4 regions of the Uliginosibacterium sp. TH139 genome follow, and region 1 is predicted to be linked to each of the others. Evidence: predicted binding sites of a transcription regulator. Region 1 holds the regulator's gene; each other region holds the start of a gene.
The links. The regulator FliA, encoded in region 1, starts transcription of late flagellar genes. The targets are predictions, from matches to a motif close to CTAAAGTTNNNNNNNNNNNNGCCGNTA.
Positions count from the first base shown of each region.

Region 2: the regulator FliA is predicted to act here: its motif matches at 1,969-1,995, upstream of C0V76_RS05970 (MoxR family ATPase).
Region 3: the regulator FliA is predicted to act here: its motif matches at 2,736-2,762, upstream of C0V76_RS04080 (PAS domain-containing methyl-accepting chemotaxis protein).
Region 4: the regulator FliA is predicted to act here: its motif matches at 2,324-2,350, upstream of motA (flagellar motor stator protein MotA).

Region 1 covers NZ_PKRR01000005.1:112,089-116,711, forward strand. Annotated here, with positions in the region: gene C0V76_RS13120 (cupin domain-containing protein) at 34-381, shown strand; gene C0V76_RS13125 (flagellar motor protein) at 389-1,129, opposite strand; gene C0V76_RS13130 (RNA polymerase sigma factor FliA) at 1,148-1,900, opposite strand; gene C0V76_RS13135 (hypothetical protein) at 2,066-2,878, opposite strand; gene flhF (flagellar biosynthesis protein FlhF) at 2,875-4,455, opposite strand.
Region 2 covers NZ_PKRR01000002.1:528,353-532,975, reverse strand. Annotated here, with positions in the region: gene C0V76_RS05975 (DUF58 domain-containing protein) at 1-960, opposite strand, end outside; gene C0V76_RS05970 (MoxR family ATPase) at 957-1,883, opposite strand; gene C0V76_RS05965 (histone deacetylase family protein) at 2,031-2,960, shown strand; gene dapA (4-hydroxy-tetrahydrodipicolinate synthase) at 3,072-3,950, shown strand; gene bamC (outer membrane protein assembly factor BamC) at 3,965-4,623, shown strand, end outside.
Region 3 covers NZ_PKRR01000002.1:78,845-83,467, reverse strand. Annotated here, with positions in the region: gene C0V76_RS04090 (CHASE domain-containing protein) at 1-387, shown strand, start outside; gene C0V76_RS04085 (3'-5' exonuclease) at 464-2,701, shown strand; gene C0V76_RS04080 (PAS domain-containing methyl-accepting chemotaxis protein) at 2,815-4,422, shown strand; gene C0V76_RS04075 (FimV family protein) at 4,486-4,623, opposite strand, start outside.
Region 4 covers NZ_PKRR01000004.1:307,448-312,070, reverse strand. Annotated here, with positions in the region: gene C0V76_RS11260 (Hpt domain-containing protein) at 1-249, opposite strand, end outside; gene motB (flagellar motor protein MotB) at 266-1,324, opposite strand; gene motA (flagellar motor stator protein MotA) at 1,358-2,212, opposite strand; gene flhC (flagellar transcriptional regulator FlhC) at 2,444-2,989, opposite strand; gene flhD (flagellar transcriptional regulator FlhD) at 3,007-3,321, opposite strand; gene C0V76_RS11235 (diguanylate cyclase) at 3,622-4,623, opposite strand, start outside.

The DNA of each region.
Region 1 (4,623 bases):
TCACAATAAATTTCAGTTTCACGCCCAAGCACCATGCAGATCCGCAACCTTCACAGCACACCCGCCATCGAAAAGCCCATCCATGACGGCAAGGGCAAGGCGCTCAGCCGCAAGCTCTTCGGGGCAGAGGATCTCGCCTCGGGCCTGCGCTACATCGCATTTACTGAATTGCCGCCCGGCAGTTCCATCGGCGAACACGATCACCAGGATGCACGCGAGGAAGTGTATGCAATCCAGTACGGTGAAGGCCTCTTGCGCATCGATGGTGAAACGCGCCGCGTGAAGGCTGGAGACGTAATCCTGACCAAAATCGGCCAGAGCCACGGATTGGAAAACGACAGCCAGGAAACCCTCGGCGTATTCGTGTTCTGGGCCCTGTAGGCCTGCCTCAGACGATGTATCCCTGCAAGCGCGACTCGATCAGACGGGGGTTATCACCGTGGGCAATGCCGATCAGGCCATCGATGATCATCTCGCGCACAGCCACCAGATCGGCCACCGTGGCCTGCAACTTCTTGGCGACCGGCAGGAAGATCAGATTGGCCGAACCCACGCCGTAGATCGTAGCCACAAAAGCCACGGCAATCCCTGCGCCGAGCTTTGAGGGGTCGGAGAGGTTCTCCATCACGTGGATCAGACCCATCACCGCACCGAGGATGCCAATGGTGGGAGCATAGCCACCAGCGGCTTCCCAGATCTTGGTGGCGCGTTTCAGATCCGCTTCCCAGGCAAAAACATCCACTTCCAGCACTGCGCGGATGCGCTCAGGCTCGACGCCATCGACCAGCAACTGCAGGCCTTTGCGCACGAAGGGATCAGGGTGCGGATCAATGCGCGATTCGAGCGCCAGCAGGCCTTCCTTGCGCGCCACCCCACTCCAGGCCACGACCTGGGCGATGATGTCCGGTAAATGCGGCAGCGGGGGCCTGAAAACCCATTTGACCATCTGCAGGCCAGTGCGGAAGGTTTTCCAAGGGCTTTGCAGCATCACGGCACCGAGAGTGCCGCCGATCACGATCAGGAAGGCTGTTGGCTGCACCAGTGAGCCGATATGCCCGCCCTCGAAGATCTGGCCCAGAACGATGGCCAGCACGCCCAGCAGGAGACCGGCAATACTGACCAGATCCATGCTCGCTCAGTCTCCCGCTCAGGCCGCAGCGGCGCGGCGCTGACGCCCACGCCCAGTCTCACGCCCCCCCGAGATGCGCGAACGCAGACGGGCAATGGCCTGGCTGTGAAGCTGACACACCCGGGATTCGGAGACGCCCAGCACCTCGCCGATTTCACGCAAGTTCATGTCTTCCTCGTAGTAGAGGCCCATGACCATCTTTTCGCGATCAGGCAGATCCTCGATGGCCTGGATGAGAATCTTGCGCATGTTGGCGTCCTCAAGCAGGTTGAGCGGATCAGCCCCTTCACCGACGATATGGCGCTCGAGGAAATCATCCTCATCGTCATCGCCGAAGTCCTCGAAATAAACCAGCTGGTAGCCACGCGCTTCCTGCAGCATCTTCTGATACTCGGGCAGCTGCATGTCGAGCAGTGCAGCAAGTTCGCCCTCGGTGGGCTGGCGGCCATGCTGCTGCTCCAGGGTATGCACCGCACCTTCGATGCGCCGCATCTCGCGGCGCAGGCTGCGTGGCAACCAGTCGTTTTCACGCAGGCCATCAAGCATGGCGCCACGGATGCGCTGCACGGCATAAGTCTCAAATTGCGCGCCGAGCCCTTCCTCATAGCGCGTAATGGCATCCAGCAAGCCCATCATGCCGTTCTGGATGATGTCTTCCACCTGCACGCTGGCCGGCAGTTTGGCCATCAGATGGTAGGCAATCCGCTTGACCAGCGGCGCATAGCGCGTAATGAGCTGGTTCTTGTCCAGTGTTCCAGCTGCGTTGTACATGGCGACCTCTTTCCTTCGGTTCGATCCAGGCTCTGTGCCGCTCCCGGAGATTGCGGCGCCTGAAAGCTCTTTGTCACCATTGTGCAGACTTCTGCACGCCGTGACGGCTGGAAAAGCCCAGTGTGTTCCGCCTTATTCCATCTTCGTCGGCGCGGTTTCTACGCATCACACGCGCCCCGGCCCCTTGCCATGCAAGCGGGTGGCACCGCTTGTAGTCTGGACCAGCCGCTCGATGAAAGCATCGGCACTTTCCCCAGTCTCTCGGGCACGCTCGCGCAAAGCCTCACCGAGACTCGAAACTGGCTGCAAAGGCAGCTCCAGCCTGTTCAACGCCGTCTCGCAGAAGCTCGTCAGAAGCCCTTGCTCACGAGGCCCCGGGGGCTGCGTGAAACACACCGACACATGTCGCTCGCCACCGGCCTGACACAGACGCTTGAGACTGGCATAGGCAGTGGTGATGGACATCGGCTGGGCATCCAGCAGCAAAAGCAGGCGCGGCGCAGCAAAAGCCAGCGCCGAGAGGCTGCGCAACTCAGCCGGCTGGGCCACGATCACCCATTCATCGTGCCCGGCACGCAGACCACGCAGCTGTTCGATAGCCCGCTGATTGAAGATGCGCTCGCTCCCCAACTGCTCGACCAACGCCGCCACCTGCGCGATCTCCAGTCCGGGCTGGGCTTCAACCAGGCAGCTGGAAGCCGGCATCAAGCCCTCCACCGCCATGCGCAGATCGAAGCGCGGATTACGCCCCAGGCAGTCACCCATGTTGCCGGCGGCCAAGCGCTCTTCGAGCACCAGCAGACGTAAGCCGCTCTCAGCCCTCACCCGCAACTGCGCAGCCAGCCAGCGGCTGGCGCCACCACCACAGGGCAGCACCGCCAACACCTCGGGCGGCGCCGCATGCAGCAGGCGGCGCAGGCCGTCGGCCTGATCGACCTGGCGACTCACCCTGGCAGCACGCTGCATGATGTCATTCATCGAAAGCCTCCTCCTGCGTTGGCTCGCTGCTGGCTGCTGCTTTCCGGCGTGGCCGCCATCAGCATGCAGGCGTCGAGCGATTCGAGCTTGTAAGGCGAATCTGCCTTCAACTCACGCAAGGCGCGGTGCACCAGATAACCCCGGTTGGGCAGATGCAGATCCTCGGGCACCCGCTGACCATTGGCCACGTAATACACCTGGAGTTCGCGGCGCATCGCCACATCCAGCACCGGCGCCAGCGAAGCGGCCTCATCAACCTTGCTCAGGATGCATCCCGCAAGATCCGGGCCATCGTAGGCGGCCACCACGTCATCCAGTGTGTCACCCCGTGAAGTGGCATTCAGCACCAGCAGGCGTCGCACGACACCGGCTGAGGTCAGCATGGAAGCCTGCTCGACGACCATCTTGTCGCGCTGGCTCATGCCCATCGTGTCGATCAGCACCATGTGCTTGTTGCGCAGATCCTGCAGGGTCTGGCGCAGGTCGGCCGCATCGCGCACCACGTGCACGGCCACGCCGAGGATGCGGCCATAGATGCGCAGCTGCTCATGCGCGCCGATCCGGTAGCCATCAGTGGTGATCAGAGCCAGCTTGTCGGCGCCGTGGCGCACCACGCAGCGTGCGGCGAGCTTGGCGGCGGTGGTGGTCTTGCCCACCCCAGTGGGGCCGACCAGGGCGTAAACGCCACCGCGCTCGATCAGGTCGGCATCGCTATCGACCAGCTTGAGACGGCGCGCAAGGCGGTTGCGGATTTCGTTGCGAACCTCGCTCGCGCCGAGCTCGCCATTGACCCCCTCGGTCAGGTTGCGGGCCAGCTTGGCCGAAAACCCGGATTCGAGCAGTTCGCTCATCATCTGGGTGCGTGCCGGCGCCTGACGCGACAGCTCACTCCAGGCAAAGCCCGCCAACTGGCGCTCCAGCATGCCTTTGATCGAGCCAAGCTCCTCGGCCATGCGGGCGTTGGAAGCCTCCAGCGCATCGATGTGAGCATCACGCTCGATCTGCCCGATCGGTGCGGCCAGACGGGGGTTGGCAGGCCTGGCGGCAGGCTGGGAACGTGGCTCTTCGCGGACCGGGGCCACAGCGGCCGGCTCGCTCCAGGGCTCACCATTGGGCTGCACACGCGGCGGCGTGAAGGGACGCACATCAAGCTGACGCCCGACCGGCTCATCGGCACGCCGGGCGCCAAGATCCGCTTCAAAGCTCGCTTGCGGGCGGCTGCGCGGCGGCAGGCTCTGGGCGGCGTTCTCACGCGAGAGACGGGCAATATGCTGACCGAGGGTGACCGTGAAATCGTCCTCTTCTTCGGCTTCAACACGCTGCGTCGCTGCTCTGGCGGGCGATCGCACTGCCGGCGCAGCCACGGGGCGCGAAACCGGAGCCGAGGGCTGTGGAGCACGAGCCTGCTGCACGGTGGCGGAGAGTTCCCCCATCTGCTCGGCCGGCAGGGCAACAATTTCCACCCCGCCCTCCACCGCACGATTGGACAACACCACGGCATCCGGCCCCAGATCCGCCTTCAGTGCCGCCAGCGCCTCACGCGCCGTTTTCCCCACATACCGTTTGACCTTCACCATGACGCCACCTCCGCTTGCCAGACCCATCCGGGAAACGCATGAACGCGGTTTCCACGGCTGGATTATTCGCCCTGTGGGAGGCCGGCAAGAAAGGGAACAAAACGGTAAAAACGCGGCAATTCGGCGGGGTGAATCGGCAATTTCTGCCAGGGCGCAAAGCCTTGTAGG
Region 2 (4,623 bases), on a different contig from region 1:
CTCCAGACCGAACAGGGCCAGGCGCAGCAGGCAGGCCTGATGATGGGCTGCGTCTTCGCCTGGACCGGTCTGGCTGTCCGGCAGCAGAAGGGTGGTGCGGGCGCCGCTGTGGCGGGTTTGCAGCACCCAGCGGGCCAGTTGTGAGATGCGCTCCTCCAGCGGCAGCGTGGCGGGCAGCATGTTCCAGTCCAGCACGCAGGCCGGGCTACCGGCGCTGGCGAACTGTTTGGTGAGCAGGCCGCGCCCTTGCGCCAGTTGCTTCCAGGCTATCTGGCGGGGTGAGTCGCCGGGCTGGAAACCCCGCAGGCCGGCGAAATCATCCTGCCCCGGGCGCTCGCGGCTGCGCCCTTCGCCGTTGTCACCCCAGCCTTCGGGTAGTGGGCGCTCGCCGTCGGGGGCGGGGTAGATCACGGCCGGGGCATCCGGTTCGATATAGCTCCAGGCCCTGATCCAGCCTAGCGGCTGGGTGCTCTCGACGCTGAGCTGACCCGGCTGAAGCACGCCACGCTGTGGGCAGGGCAGGGCGATGAAGGCCTCACTGTGCTGGCCGGCGGGGACGTCCGTGAGCATCAGCTCACGTCCTTGGCTGTCGCGCAGACGTACGGCGGGCCGCTCGTGGCTGGCTTCATTGACGAGCTCCACTCGCCACTGTGCCATGCCGCCGGCAAAAGCTTCGCCGCTGGGGGAGAGGCTCAGTTGCAGGCCGGTGAGGGTGCGCCAACTATGCAGGATGTGCACGATGAAGACGCTGCCGAGCAGGAAGACCAGGCCGTAGCCGAGCGACAGGTTGTAGTTGATCGAGGCCAGCAGCATGGCCAGCAACGTGGCCAGCAGCGCCAGGCCGGCGCGCGTGGGAAGTACGTAAACGCGCCGCTGCGGCAGCTGGATCGGCTGTGTTTCGGGCGTGCGGGTGCGCGTGGCCCAGCGCCGGAAGCGCTGGCGTAAAGTGGCGGTGCTCACGGCAGGGGTACGGTCTCGATCAGGCCGCGTACCAATGCCTCGCCGCTGGCGCGGGCATCCAGCGCATTGATGCGGTGCCCGGCGACTGCGGGCAATACCGCCTGAACATCTTCAGGGCGGACATGGTCGCGACCGGCGATCAGCGCCCAGGCCCGCGCGGCAGCGAGCAGGCCGAGACCGGCGCGAGGGCTGAGTCCGCTGGCGCCACCGGGCAACTGACGGCTTTTGGCCAGCAAGGCCTGCACATAATCGAGCAGGCGCTCGCCGACATGGAGCGCGGCAGCTTCCTGCTGCAATGCCTGCAGGCCTGCCGGGTCGATTTGCGGGCGGATCTGGCCGATTAGGGCGCGGCGGTCGTCGCCGGCGAGCAGGGCGCGTTCGGCCGCAGCATCCGGCAGGCCCAGTGACAGGCGCATCAGGAACCGGTCCAGCTGTGACTCGGGCAGTGGGAAAGTGCCCAGCTGCTGCGAGGGGTTCTGGGTGGCAATGACGAAGAAGGGCGAGGGCAGGGCGTGGGTCTTGCCGTCGATCGAAACCTGATGCTCTTCCATGGCTTCGAGCAGCGCACTCTGGGTCTTTGGGGTAGTGCGGTTGATTTCATCGGCCAGCAGCACCTGGGTGAACACGGGGCCGGGATGAAACACGAAACCTTGTTGGGCCGCATCGAAAATGCTTACGCCGATGAGATCTGCCGGCAGCAGATCGCTGGTGAATTGCACGCGCTGAAAGGCCAGCCCCAGTGACACTGCCAGGGCGTGGGCCAGGGTCGTCTTGCCCACGCCCGGCTGGTCCTCGATCAGCAGATGACCGCGCGCCAACAGGCAGGCCAGCGACAGGCGCAGTGCCTCGGGTTTGCCGAGCAGGATCTGGCCGAGGCCGGCGAGGAGACTGGCGCACAAGGGGTGCGGGATGGGGGCAGACATGGGAATCTCCGGATGGGTTCTTGGTTGGCAGACCCGTATTCTGGCCAATCGTTCTCTGGCGCATGGATCAGGCCCGCGCTAGTTTAAACGGCAGACCCCATAAGAACTGCAGCGAAACAGCCGCAGCCCGACAGGAGACCCGATGAGATGAGCCGTACGGCTTTCATTACCCATCCCGATTGCTGGCTGCACACCATGGGTGCGCAGCATCCGGAGTCGCCTGAACGCCTGACCGAGATCCTTGATCGCATCCGCGGCGAGGGCCTGGACGGCTTTCTCGACATGCGTGAGGATGCGCCCACCGCCACGCTGGAGCAGCTCTACCGGGCGCATTCGCCTGCTTATGTCGAAGAGCTGTTCGAGATCGCGCCGGAAAGCGGCTTGCGTCATCTTGATCCGGATACGGCGATGACCCGTCATACCCTCAAGGCGGCGCTGCGGGCGGCGGGGTCCGGCATCCTGGCCTCCGAGTTGGTGCTGGCCGGCCGCGTTCATAACGCGTTCTGTGCGGTCCGCCCGCCAGGCCATCATGCTGAGCGGCTGCGGGCGATGGGTTTCTGCTTCTTCAACAATGTGGCGGTGGCCGCACGCCATGTGCTGGAGGTACATGGGCTGGAGCGGGTCAGCATCATCGATTTCGATGTGCATCACGGTAACGGCACGGAGAATATTTTCATCGCCGATCCGCGCGTGCAAATGCTCAGTTTTTTCCAGCACCCGCTTTATCCCTACTGCGGTACCCAGGTGCAGGTGCCGCACATGCTCAATAGCCCTTTCCCTGCCGGCACCCGGGGGGATGCTGTGCGCGAGCTGCTGGCGCATGTGTGGCTGCCGGCGCTGACGCGCCATCAACCGCAGATGCTGTTCATCTCGGCCGGCTTCGATGCCCACTACGAGGACGACATGGCCTCGATGGGTCTGCTCGACAAGGATTTTGACTGGATCAGCCGCGAGCTGCGGCAGTGGGCTGATGCACATTGCGGCGGGCGCCTGGTGTCGATGCTTGAAGGGGGGTATGTGCTGCCGGCGCTGGGGCGCAGCGTGATTGCCCACGTCAGGGCGCTGGCGGATATCTGAGGGGCCGGGCCTGAATGCAAGGCTGCTGCAAGCCTTTTACTCGGCGGCCAGCACTCAGCGCGCGGTCCTTGGTCTACAATCCCCGCTTTCCCATTCGTCTTGCGGACCACCATGATCACCGGTTCCCTTGTCGCCCTGCTCACGCCGATGACGGCAGACGGGCAGATCGATCTGCCCGCGTTCAGGGCCCTCATTGATTTTCATGCACGTGAAGGCACCGATGGTCTGGTGATCGTCGGGACAACGGGCGAATCGCCGACGGTGAGTGTCGACGAGCAATGCGAGCTGATCCGCGTCGCGGTCGAACATTCCGCCGGTCGCCTGCCGATCATTGCCGGCACTGGCGCCAACTCCACGGCTGAAGCCGTCGAACTGGCTCGCTTTGCCAAGAAGGTCGGCGCTGAAGCCCAGCTCTCAGTGGTGCCTTACTACAACCGTCCGACCCAGGAAGGCATGTATCGCCACTTCAAGACGATTGCCGAGGCGGTTGAACTGCCGGTGATTCTCTACAACGTGCCGGGCCGCACAGTGGCCGACATGAACAACGACACGGTGCTGCGTCTGGCCCATGTGCCGGGTATCGTTGGCATCAAGGACGCGACCGGCAGCATCGATCGCATCACCGATCTGGCCATGCGCGCCCCGGCCGATTTTGCGCTTTACTCCGGCGACGATTTGACTGCCATGTGCTTCATGCTGCTCGGCGGCCATGGTGTGATTTCTGTGTCCGCCAACGTGGCACCGCGCCTGATGCACGAGCTGTGCGTGGCCGCGCGGGCCGGTGATGTGGTGCGCGCCAACGAGATCAACCGCAAGCTTTACCTGCTCAATCGTGACCTCTTTGTCGAGGCCAATCCGATTCCGGTGAAGTGGGCTGCCCAACAGATGGGGTTGTTGCAGGGCGAGTTGCGCCTGCCGCTGACTCCGCTTTCCGAAGTTTTCCACGAGCGCGTGCGCACTGCGATGCGTGCCGCCGATATCCAGTTCTAAGAGGTCCTGACCTGATGCGTTCATCCCTGCGTGTAGTGTTGTCTGCCTCCGTGCTGAGCCTGGCTGTGGCAGCTTGTGGTGGCAACCGGAACGAAAAAATTGATTACAAGACGCCTGGTGCTGACACCAGCGTGAAGACCGATTCCCTGATCGTGCCGCCAGATCTGGTGACGCCACGCCGCGATGAACGTTTCGTGGTGCCGGATACGCCTGGTTCAGCCACTTACTCCGGTTACACGGCCGCTACGGCCGCGCCGGGTGCGGCGGCGGCCAAGCCGGCGGTGGCAGTGCCGGTTGCGGCGGATAAGGTCCGCATGGAGCGCTTTGGCAATACGCGTTGGCTGGTGCTGCAAGGCAACAGCGAGCAGTTGTGGCCGAAGCTGCGTGACTTCTGGAAGGAACTGGGTTTCGTTCTGGTCAAGGACGATCAGCAGTTGCTGATCATGGAAACTGACTGGGCCGAGAACCGCGCCAAGGTCTATTCCGATCCCGTCCGCAATGCCTTGAGCTATGTGCTCGGTTCGATGGTCAGCAACGGCGAGCGTGATCGCTACCGTACCCGCATTGAGCAAGGCGCTCGTCCGGGTGAGGTCGAGATCTACATCACCCATCGTGGCCTCGAAGAGAAGATGTACAACCCGAACATGGGTAACCAGACCGGTACCTATTTCGA
Region 3 (4,623 bases), on a different contig from region 1:
GCGGCCAATATCGGTGCGAATGCACTCTCGGAGCAGGCCCGGCTCGGTGAGGTCGGCATGCAGCAGGGCGATGCTGATGCCGCGCTGGCTGCGCTCAATGCGATCGAGATCAGTCTGGATCTGCTCCTACCCGCCATGACCGCTCACCTTGAAACCCGCAAACAGGCAACCAGCCCTGCCAGCGGAGCAGATCGTGTAGCGCTTCAGCAGTTGCTGCGTCAGCTGCATCAGCACGACATGGATGCCCTCGACAGCTTCGAATACCTGCGCGCAGGCTTGCCCGGCGCGTGCGGCGCCGAGCTGGCTGAACAACTGACCGTACTGATCTCGGCGCTCGATTTCGATGCCGCCGCCCAGCTCCTGGAGGGGCTGTTGGCCGAGGCCTAGGGTGAAATCTTTGTCTGCGCCCCGGCGGTGGCTGGCAGCCCTGTAAAATGCGTGCTTCGTCTGAAGTTGCGCCTCCATGTCCAAGCTGCTCGAAAACCTCAACGCCGAACAATTCGCCGCCGTCACCCTGCCGCCGCAGGCCGCCCTGATTCTGGCCGGCGCCGGCTCGGGCAAAACGCGCGTGCTCACCACCCGCATCGCCTGGCTGCTGCAGACCGGCCAGGCCAACCCGGCGAGCATTCTCGGGGTGACCTTCACCAACAAGGCCGCCAAGGAAATGCTCACGCGCCTCGGCGCCATGCTGCCGATCAATACGCGCGGGATGTGGATCGGTACCTTCCACGGCCTGTGCAACCGCATGCTGCGCGCCCACTACCGCGAGGCCGTACTGCCGCAGACCTTCCAGATCCTCGATACGGCCGACCAGCTTGCCGCGATCAAGCGCTTGTTGAAGACCCTCAACGTGGATGACGAGAAATTCCCGCCGCGCGAGCTGCAGCACTTCATCAACGGCAACAAAGAGGCCGGCCATCGCGCCGCCCAGGTCGAGGCCTGGGACGACTACACGCGCCAGCGCGTGGGCCTTTACAAGGAGTACGAAGACCAGTGCCAGAAGGAAGGTGTGGTCGATTTTGCCGAGCTGCTCTTGCGTTCCTACGAACTGCTCAGCCGCCACGAGCCGATCCGCCGCCATTACCAGCTGCGCTTCCGCCACATCCTGGTCGACGAGTTTCAGGACACCAACCGCCTGCAGTACATGTGGCTCCAGCTGCTCGCCGCGCACGGCGCCGAAGCACCCGCCGCCGTGTTTGCCGTGGGCGATGATGACCAGAGCATCTATGGCTTCCGTGGCGCGGAAGTGGGCAATATGCGTGACTTCGAGCGCGAGTTCGGGGTGGCCAACGTGATCCGTCTGGAGCAGAACTACCGCTCGCACGGCAACATCCTCGATGCGGCCAACGCCATCATTGCCAACAACTCCAAGCGTCTGGGCAAAAACCTGTGGACCGATCAGGGCAGCGGCGAGCCGATCCGCGTGTATGAAGCGCCGGGCGACATGGATGAGGCGCGCTGGATCGTCGAGGAGATTCAGCAGCTGATCCGTGACGGTGCTTCGCGTTCCGATGTGGCCTTGCTCTATCGCAGTAACGCCCAGTCCCGCGTGCTGGAGCATCAGCTTTTCTCCAGCGGCGTGGCCTACAAGGTGTATGGCGGCCTGCGCTTCTTCGAGCGTCAGGAAATCAAGCACGCGCTGGCTTATCTGCGCCTCTTGGCGAATTCCGATGACGACACGGCCTTTCTGCGCGTGGTGAATTTCCCCACACGGGGTATCGGCGCCCGCTCGCTGGAACAGCTGCAGGATGCCGCGCGCAGCTTCAACACCAGCCTCTACGCCACCGTGCCGCACCTCTCGGGCAAGCCGGCCGCCGCCATCGGCGGCTTCCTGCGCCTTGTCGAAGAGATGCGCCGCGCCACCGATGGCCTGCCGCTCTACGAGATCGTCGATCACATCCTCGATGCCTCTGGCCTGCGCGCCCATTACCGTGCCGAGCGCGAAGGGCAGGAGCGGCTGGAAAACCTTGATGAACTCGTCAGTGCCGCGCGCTACTTCATGAACGAAGCCGAGCAGCCGCCGGCTGAGGGAGAAGAGGCGCTGCCGGGGGACCCGCTTTCACGCTTTCTGGCCCATGCCTCGCTGGAGGCCGGCGACCATCAGGCCGAGGCCGGGCAGGACGCGGTGCAGCTGATGACGGTGCACGCGGCCAAGGGCCTGGAGTTCGATGCCGTGTTCATCACCGGTGTCGAGGATGGGCTCTTCCCGCACGAGCAGAGCATGAATGATCTGGCCAGCCTCGAAGAGGAGCGGCGCCTGATGTATGTGGCGGTGACGCGGGCGAGAAAACGCCTCTACCTCACGTTGGCGCAGAGCCGCATGCTGCACGGCCAGACGCGTTACGCGATGAAGAGCCGCTTCTTCGACGAGATTCCGGAAGGCCTGCTCAAGTGGCTCACGCCGCGCGTGCAAGCCGGTTTTGGGGCCGGGGCTTATCACACCCCTTCGCGCAACGCGGCCTGGAACAGCCAGCACAGTAGCCCGGATGCAGCGAAGCGGAATCCGGGAGCCGGCGCCGTGCAGAAAAGCCGCGATCTCGCAGGCCTGCGCATTGGCCAGCTGGTGCGCCATGCCAAGTTCGGCGACGGGGTGATCATCGCCGCCGAGGGCAGTGGGCAGGACGCCAAGCTGCAAATCAACTTCGGCTCGGCCGGCGTGAAGTGGCTGTTGCTGAGTCTGGCCAAGCTCGAAGCGGTATGACAGGTTCGAATATGACCACTATTGTTGTGTGGCCATAAAGTCGGGCGGTATCGAGCCGTTAGGGTTGAAGGCGGGCGAATCAGACCCGTCATCGCAGCCAACCCGATGCCACCATGAACAAGAATCAGCCTGTCACTCGTCACGAAGTCAAACTCCCCGCCAACGCCTATCTCGTTTCACAGACCGACCTTCACGGCAAGATCACGGATGCCAACGAAGCCTTCGTGGCTATCAGTGGTTACGCCCGTGATGAGCTGATCGGCAGTCAGCACAACATCGTGCGCCACCCCGACATGCCGCGCGCCGCCTTTGCCGCCATGTGGGCCGATCTGAAGGCCGGTTTGCCCTGGCGAGGCACCGTCAAGAATCGTTGCAAGAATGGCGATCATTACTGGGTGGATGCGCTGATCGTGCCGATCACGCGCAATCGCGGCACCGTCGGGTACATGTCGGTGCGCCGCCGTCCGACGCAGCAGCAGATCAGCGCTGCCGAGGCTGCGTATGCCGGCATGGATGCTGCGGCCCGCGGGGCCGCGAGGTCTTCCTCACCGCTGAGCCTGGCCGCGCAGTGCTATGCCCTGTTTGCCCTTATCGCCCTTCCCCTTTTGCTGAGCCTTTTCGTGGGCGCATTGGCCTGGCCGGCCTGGACGGGCAGCGCAGCAACGCTGCTCGCCTTGCTGCTTCTGCCGGTCGGTGCGCTGCTGATGCGCCAGCGTCTGTTTAGTCCCTTGCAGCGGCTGAATGAAGCCATCGTGCCGATGAGTGAGGGCGATCTCTCGCATCGCTTCGATATCGCCCGAGCGGACGAAATCGGCCGTCTGAGCAATGCACTCTCGGTGATGCAGACGCGCTGGCTGGTCAGCATCGATCATATCCGCGAAGCCATGCGCACCAGCCTGCACAACACTGGCATGGCCAATGCGCATGCCGATGCGATCAGCCAGCGTATCGACGAGCAGTACGATCGCATCTCGGCGGTGGCCGCGGCGACCGAGGAGTTCTGTCAGTCTGTGGTGGAGGTGGCTGGCAGTTCCGGCGAGGCGGCGCAGGCGGCAGGAGAGTCTCGTGAGCAAGTGGCGAGCGGACGCGAAATCGTGGCCAAGGGCATGTCCAACTCCGAGGCTGCGATGGCTGCAGTACATAGCGCACGCGCCGAGATTGGCGAGCTGAACGGGGCCGTGGCCGAAATTGGCAGCATCACTCACACCATCAAGGAGATTGCCGATCAGACCAATCTTCTCGCGCTCAATGCAGCCATCGAGGCGGCGCGGGCCGGTGAAGCCGGGCGAGGCTTTGCGGTGGTGGCCGATGAGGTGCGCAAGCTGGCCGAGCGCACCACGCGCAGCACCGCTGAGATCAACACCATGGTTGAGGACATCCAGCGCCTGACCGCTTCGGTGGATATGGCCATGGATCAGACTTCTCATGTCGCCCGGGCCAGCACTGAAACCATGCGCTCCAGCGTTGATTGTCTGCTGGCCGTCCAGTCCGCCAGCGATCGTACGCTCGATCTGGCTCGCCATATTGCTGGTGCCTCGGATCAGCAGACGCTGGCCGGGCAGGAGATCACCGGCAACATGGAGCAGATCTCGAGCCTGGCCCAGGTGAGTCAGGAGGGCTTGCGCGAACTCTGGCAATCGATGGAGACGATGACCCGCTCATCGCGCAAGGTTGATGATTCTCTGAAGGTATTCCGGCTCTTTGGCGAGAGCACGGTCTGAGCCGCGCTGCATGTGTTGTTGGCCGCAAGACTGAGCCCGCGACACGGCAGAGCTTAGGCAGGCTTAGTGGCGTGATTCGTCCGGTGCGATGGTGTCGCCGCCGAGTTCGTCCAGATTGATGTGCAGGGTCTTGCTCAGATCGGTCATGTCCAGCTCGAAGTCGAGCTGCCCAAGGCTGTTGCTCGAGGAGAAAGGCAGTGC
Region 4 (4,623 bases), on a different contig from region 1:
CTGCGTGTCATACCCCTTCCCCGCATGACGTAGGGCATATTCCAGCTCGGCCGCCAGGGCTCCGATCTCGTTGAAACCGAAAGCGCCACTATTGCCTTTGATGCAATGCGCAGCCCGGGATGCAGCATCCGCCGTAGCTGCATCCCATCCATCCTGCAGAAGATGTTCAAGACTCTCAGTCAGCCGTTGCACACAGAAGGCTGACTCTTCGAAGTACTGAGGCAGGTAGCGGCTCAGATCGATTTCCATCCTCAGCCCCCAATTCTCAGCGGCGGCGCGGCAACTGCGGAATGCCGGCAGCGGGATCCAGAATCTGCCGGGCTCCCTCCACGATGGGCGCCGGCTCCAAGGGCTGATCAGCCTGAACATCCAGACTACCGCCCTCCTGCCGCATAGCGTCTTCGGTGCGTTTGTTCATCACGATCAGCGTGATGCGCCGGTTGATCGGATTGAAGGGATCGCTGCGATCCAGCGGGATGGTGGACGAGAGGCCCACAACTCGCATGATCTTGCCTTCATCCATACTTCCGGCAATCAGCTCGCGACGCGAGGCATTGGCGCGATTGGCAGATAGCTCCCAATTGGAGAAGCCACGATTGCCACCGGCATACTGGGAGGCATCGGTATGCCCGGAGATACTGACCTTGTTCTCAACCTGATTAAGTACCTGACCAATCGCCCGCACGATGGACTTGGTGTAGGGCTTCATCTCAGCCCCGCCGGAATCGAACATCGGCCGATTCTGCTCATCCACGATCTGAATGCGCAAACCCTCGGAAGTGAGGTCCAGCAAGAGTTGGCGCTTGAACTGGCGCAAGTCTGGCGAAGCCTCTATCACCGCTTCAAGCTTGGCCTTCACATCCTGCAGGCGCAGGCGCTCCTCTTTCTCAAGCGCCTCCTGCATGGCCTTCTTATCCATCTGCGCCTTGCTATCGGGCATCAGCTCCTGAGCATTACCCGCAACCGCCTGTGAATCAGCCGGAGCGACCTTCACTTCATTGATTTTCTTGCTTTCTTGATAGCTGCTCTTGGCAATCTGGCCCACAGACTTGGTGAGATCCTGCCCCCCCCCCTGGATCGGTGAGGTCGCGCTACCAGAGCCAGGCCCCCCTGCCAGCGAGACCTTGAGCGGATTCTGGAAGAAATCCGCAATACCTTTCATGTCGCCCTTGGTCGTCGAACCAAGCAGCCACATCAGCAAAAAGAAAGCCATCATGGCCGTCACGAAGTCCGCATAGGCGATCTTCCAGGCACCACCGTGCGCACCGCCGCCGCCCTTCTTGATGCGCTTGACGATGATGGGTTGTTGGTTGTCGCCGCTCATGACTCCTGTGCCCCTGGTATGCCGGAATGCCGCTTATTTCTTGCGGCTCTTTATTTCGCTTTCCAGCTCGGAAAAGCCTGGACGATCCGACGAGAACAAGACCTTGCGCCCGAACTCCACGGCAACCTGCGGCGCATAGCCACCCATACTGGCCAGCAATACCACCTTGATGCACTGGTAGATCTTGGCACCCTCTTCGCACTTTTGCTCCAGCTGCGAGGCAATCGGCGCCACGAAACCGTAAGACACCAAAATACCGAGGAAGGTACCCACCAGCGCACCGCCAATCATCTTGCCCAGCACCGCCGGTGGCTCACCCACGGACCCCATCACATTCACCACCCCCATCACCGCCACCACGATACCGAAGGCAGGTGTGGCATCGCCAGTTTTGGACCAGATATGCGCTGGCGCATGCGCTTCGGTATGGTGAGTCTCAATTTCCATGTCCATCAGATTTTCGAGCTCAAAAGCATTCAGATTGCCGCCCACCATCATGCGCAGGTAATCGCAGAGAAATTCGACTGCATGGTGGTCGTGCAGGAAAGCCGGATATTTGGAAAAGATCGGGCTGGAATCCGGATTCTCGATATCGTTCTCGATCGACATCAGGCCTTCCTTGCGCACTTTCGCCAGAATCTCGAAGAGCATAGCTAGCAGCTCAATGTAGAAGGCCTTGCTATAGGGCGAAGGTTTGAAGAGGGTCGGCAGCGCAGCCAGAGCAGCCTTAGTGTTGCGCATCGAGTTACCCGCCACCAGGCCCCCGATGGTCAGGCCCACAATAGCGATGTACTCCAGCGGCACAAAGAGCGCGGCAAGACTGCCGTGCACCGCATAAGTGCCGACGGAAGCCGCAAGAATGATCACATAGCCAACGATCAGGAGCATCGCGGAAGCCTTGTACGATACGAATCAAACCGACTGGACGAAGGGCTCACCACACGCCCCCGAACCTGCCGCATCACCCGGACGACAGAAACTTGCCCGGACCAGTATGGGTATCGGCCCCAGTACACAAAACTTGACGCATCCGATGGGCAAAAAAAACCGCTGGACCTGCCAGCGGCTTGCAATGCCCTGCCTGCGCAGAGCCGGGGAAACAGAGAGGAGGATTAATTCTCAGGCGACGGCGCTGCGCGTGTCGCGCATCGGGCGCTTACCCTTGCCTGCACGGGCCGGGACATGACACAGGCCACAGACATAATCGTGAGTCGGGTCAAACGCATGAGCGACAAAGCTGCCGCCACACTTCGTACAACGGCTTTGCTGCAACATCTTGGCTTCGAAGAAGCGCACCAAAGTCCAGGCCCGGGTCAGGCTCAGCACCTGTTCAAGATCGTTGGCCTCGACCTGTTCGCGATACATGCGGAAAGCCTGCAGCGTGGCTGCCAGGCCTTGCAGACCGGTGTTTTGGGTCACGAAGCCGCGCAGTGACATGTAAAGAGAGGCGTGCACGTTTTGCTGCCATGGAATGAACCAGTCCGTGGAGAAGGGCAGCATGCCCTTGGGCGGTGATTCGCCTCGGATCTCCTTGTAGAGCTTGAGCAGTCGCTCACGCGACAGGCCGGTTTCCGACTCCAGCATCTGCATGCGGGCGCCCAGCTCGATCATCTCGATCGCGAGCTGGGTTTCCTGCGCATCCTGAACCAAACTTTTCATCCGCATGACAGTCTCCCAAGCCCTCAGGCCAGATGTTCGACCGGCTTGGTGGTGGCCAGAATGGTGGCGTGAATGCGCGCAGCTGCATTCTCGCGGCCATGATTGCCAAGCAGATTCAGCAACAGAGTGTCGTCAAAACGGAAGCGGCACAGCAGCATATCGCTGGAGGCCATACGCAGAATTTGCGCCGGAGAAAGGTTCTGGATAATGTCGGCAACATCTTCACCGATGCCGAGCTTGAACATTGCGCCCGCACGATCAGCCTGGATCAGCTGCTGGGACAGCATCAGATAGGAAAGATTGAGTTCCCGGATTTCGCTGCTCACGTCCATTTTCATGATCACCTCCACTGCGTTTTGAAGAAGCCCTGTTTTCGGGCTCTATGGGATTGCATTGTGGCCCGCAAGGGGGCGACAACCAATCAGGCAGCGTCGGAAAATGCTGTAGCAATAGACGACAGCAGGCATGTAGGAATGCTACCTACATGCCAAGCGCAGACGGGTACGGAAGGGCAGATCGAAGTGACTTTACGGCCTTAGTGTTCGGGTTTACGACTGGGCCAGGCAGAACTTTAGGGCAGCCTGTGAAATTTTTTCCAGCCCGCAAACGGCGGCCCGCCACAGGCGGTTTTCCAGCATTCAGGCCATACCGCTGCCTGCTGGGCGCAACTGCGGCGCAGCCACCCGGTTCCGGCCAGCCTGCTTGGCCATGTAAAGGCCTTGATCTGCTCGCTTGAGCAGACTCTCGGCATCGGGAATGGCAGCATCCCGACAGGACACCCCGGCACTCACGCTCAGCTTCAGATGCAACAGACCGGAGGAAAGCTGCGCCTCATCTACAGCACGACGCACCCGCTCAGCACACACCATGGCCGCTTCAATACTGGAGTCCGGACAGAGGACCACGAACTCATCACCACCCATGCGCGCAACCAGATCATGAGTGCGCACCGCGCTGCGAATCGCTACCGCCACCTGGCGCAGGGCCGAGTCGCCAGCGTCGTGACCATAGGTGTCATTGATCTGCTTGAAGTGATCCACGTCCAGCATGATGCAGGCCAGCGGGCGCTTGCTTCGCAACGAGGCCGCCCACTCCTGCACCAGGCGCTCGCTGAAAAACCGGCGATTGGGGAAGCCAGTCAGCGCATCAGTCAGTGCGACCTCCTGCAGGCGGCGATTACTCACCGCCAGCTCAGCCGCAAAATGACGGATTTCCTCGCGATCCTGTTCGATCTCACCATTTAGGGACGAAAGGCGCTTGCCAGCGCTCAGCCGAGCCAGCAACAGACGATGTGCCACAGGCTTGGCCAGCATGTCGTCGGCGCCGGCATCAAAAGCCTCCAGCGCCATTTCCTCGCTGTTGCAATCGCCCATCACGAGCACATAAATACCGCGTCCGATGCGCGTCTTGCGCAAGGTAAGCAGCAGCTCGGTAGCGCTTACATCAGGCATCTGCCAGCCAAGGAGCATCATGTCGGGACAAAAATCGAGCGCTAGCTCGGTCGCCGAAAAACCGTCGCGGGCTTCAGCCACCTCATAACCTGCTTCCAGCAGAACCTGACGCAACTCCTGACGCACCTCATCCACCGCATCCACCAGCAGCACCCGCAGAGCACGCGACACTGGCGATGTCCCGTCAGG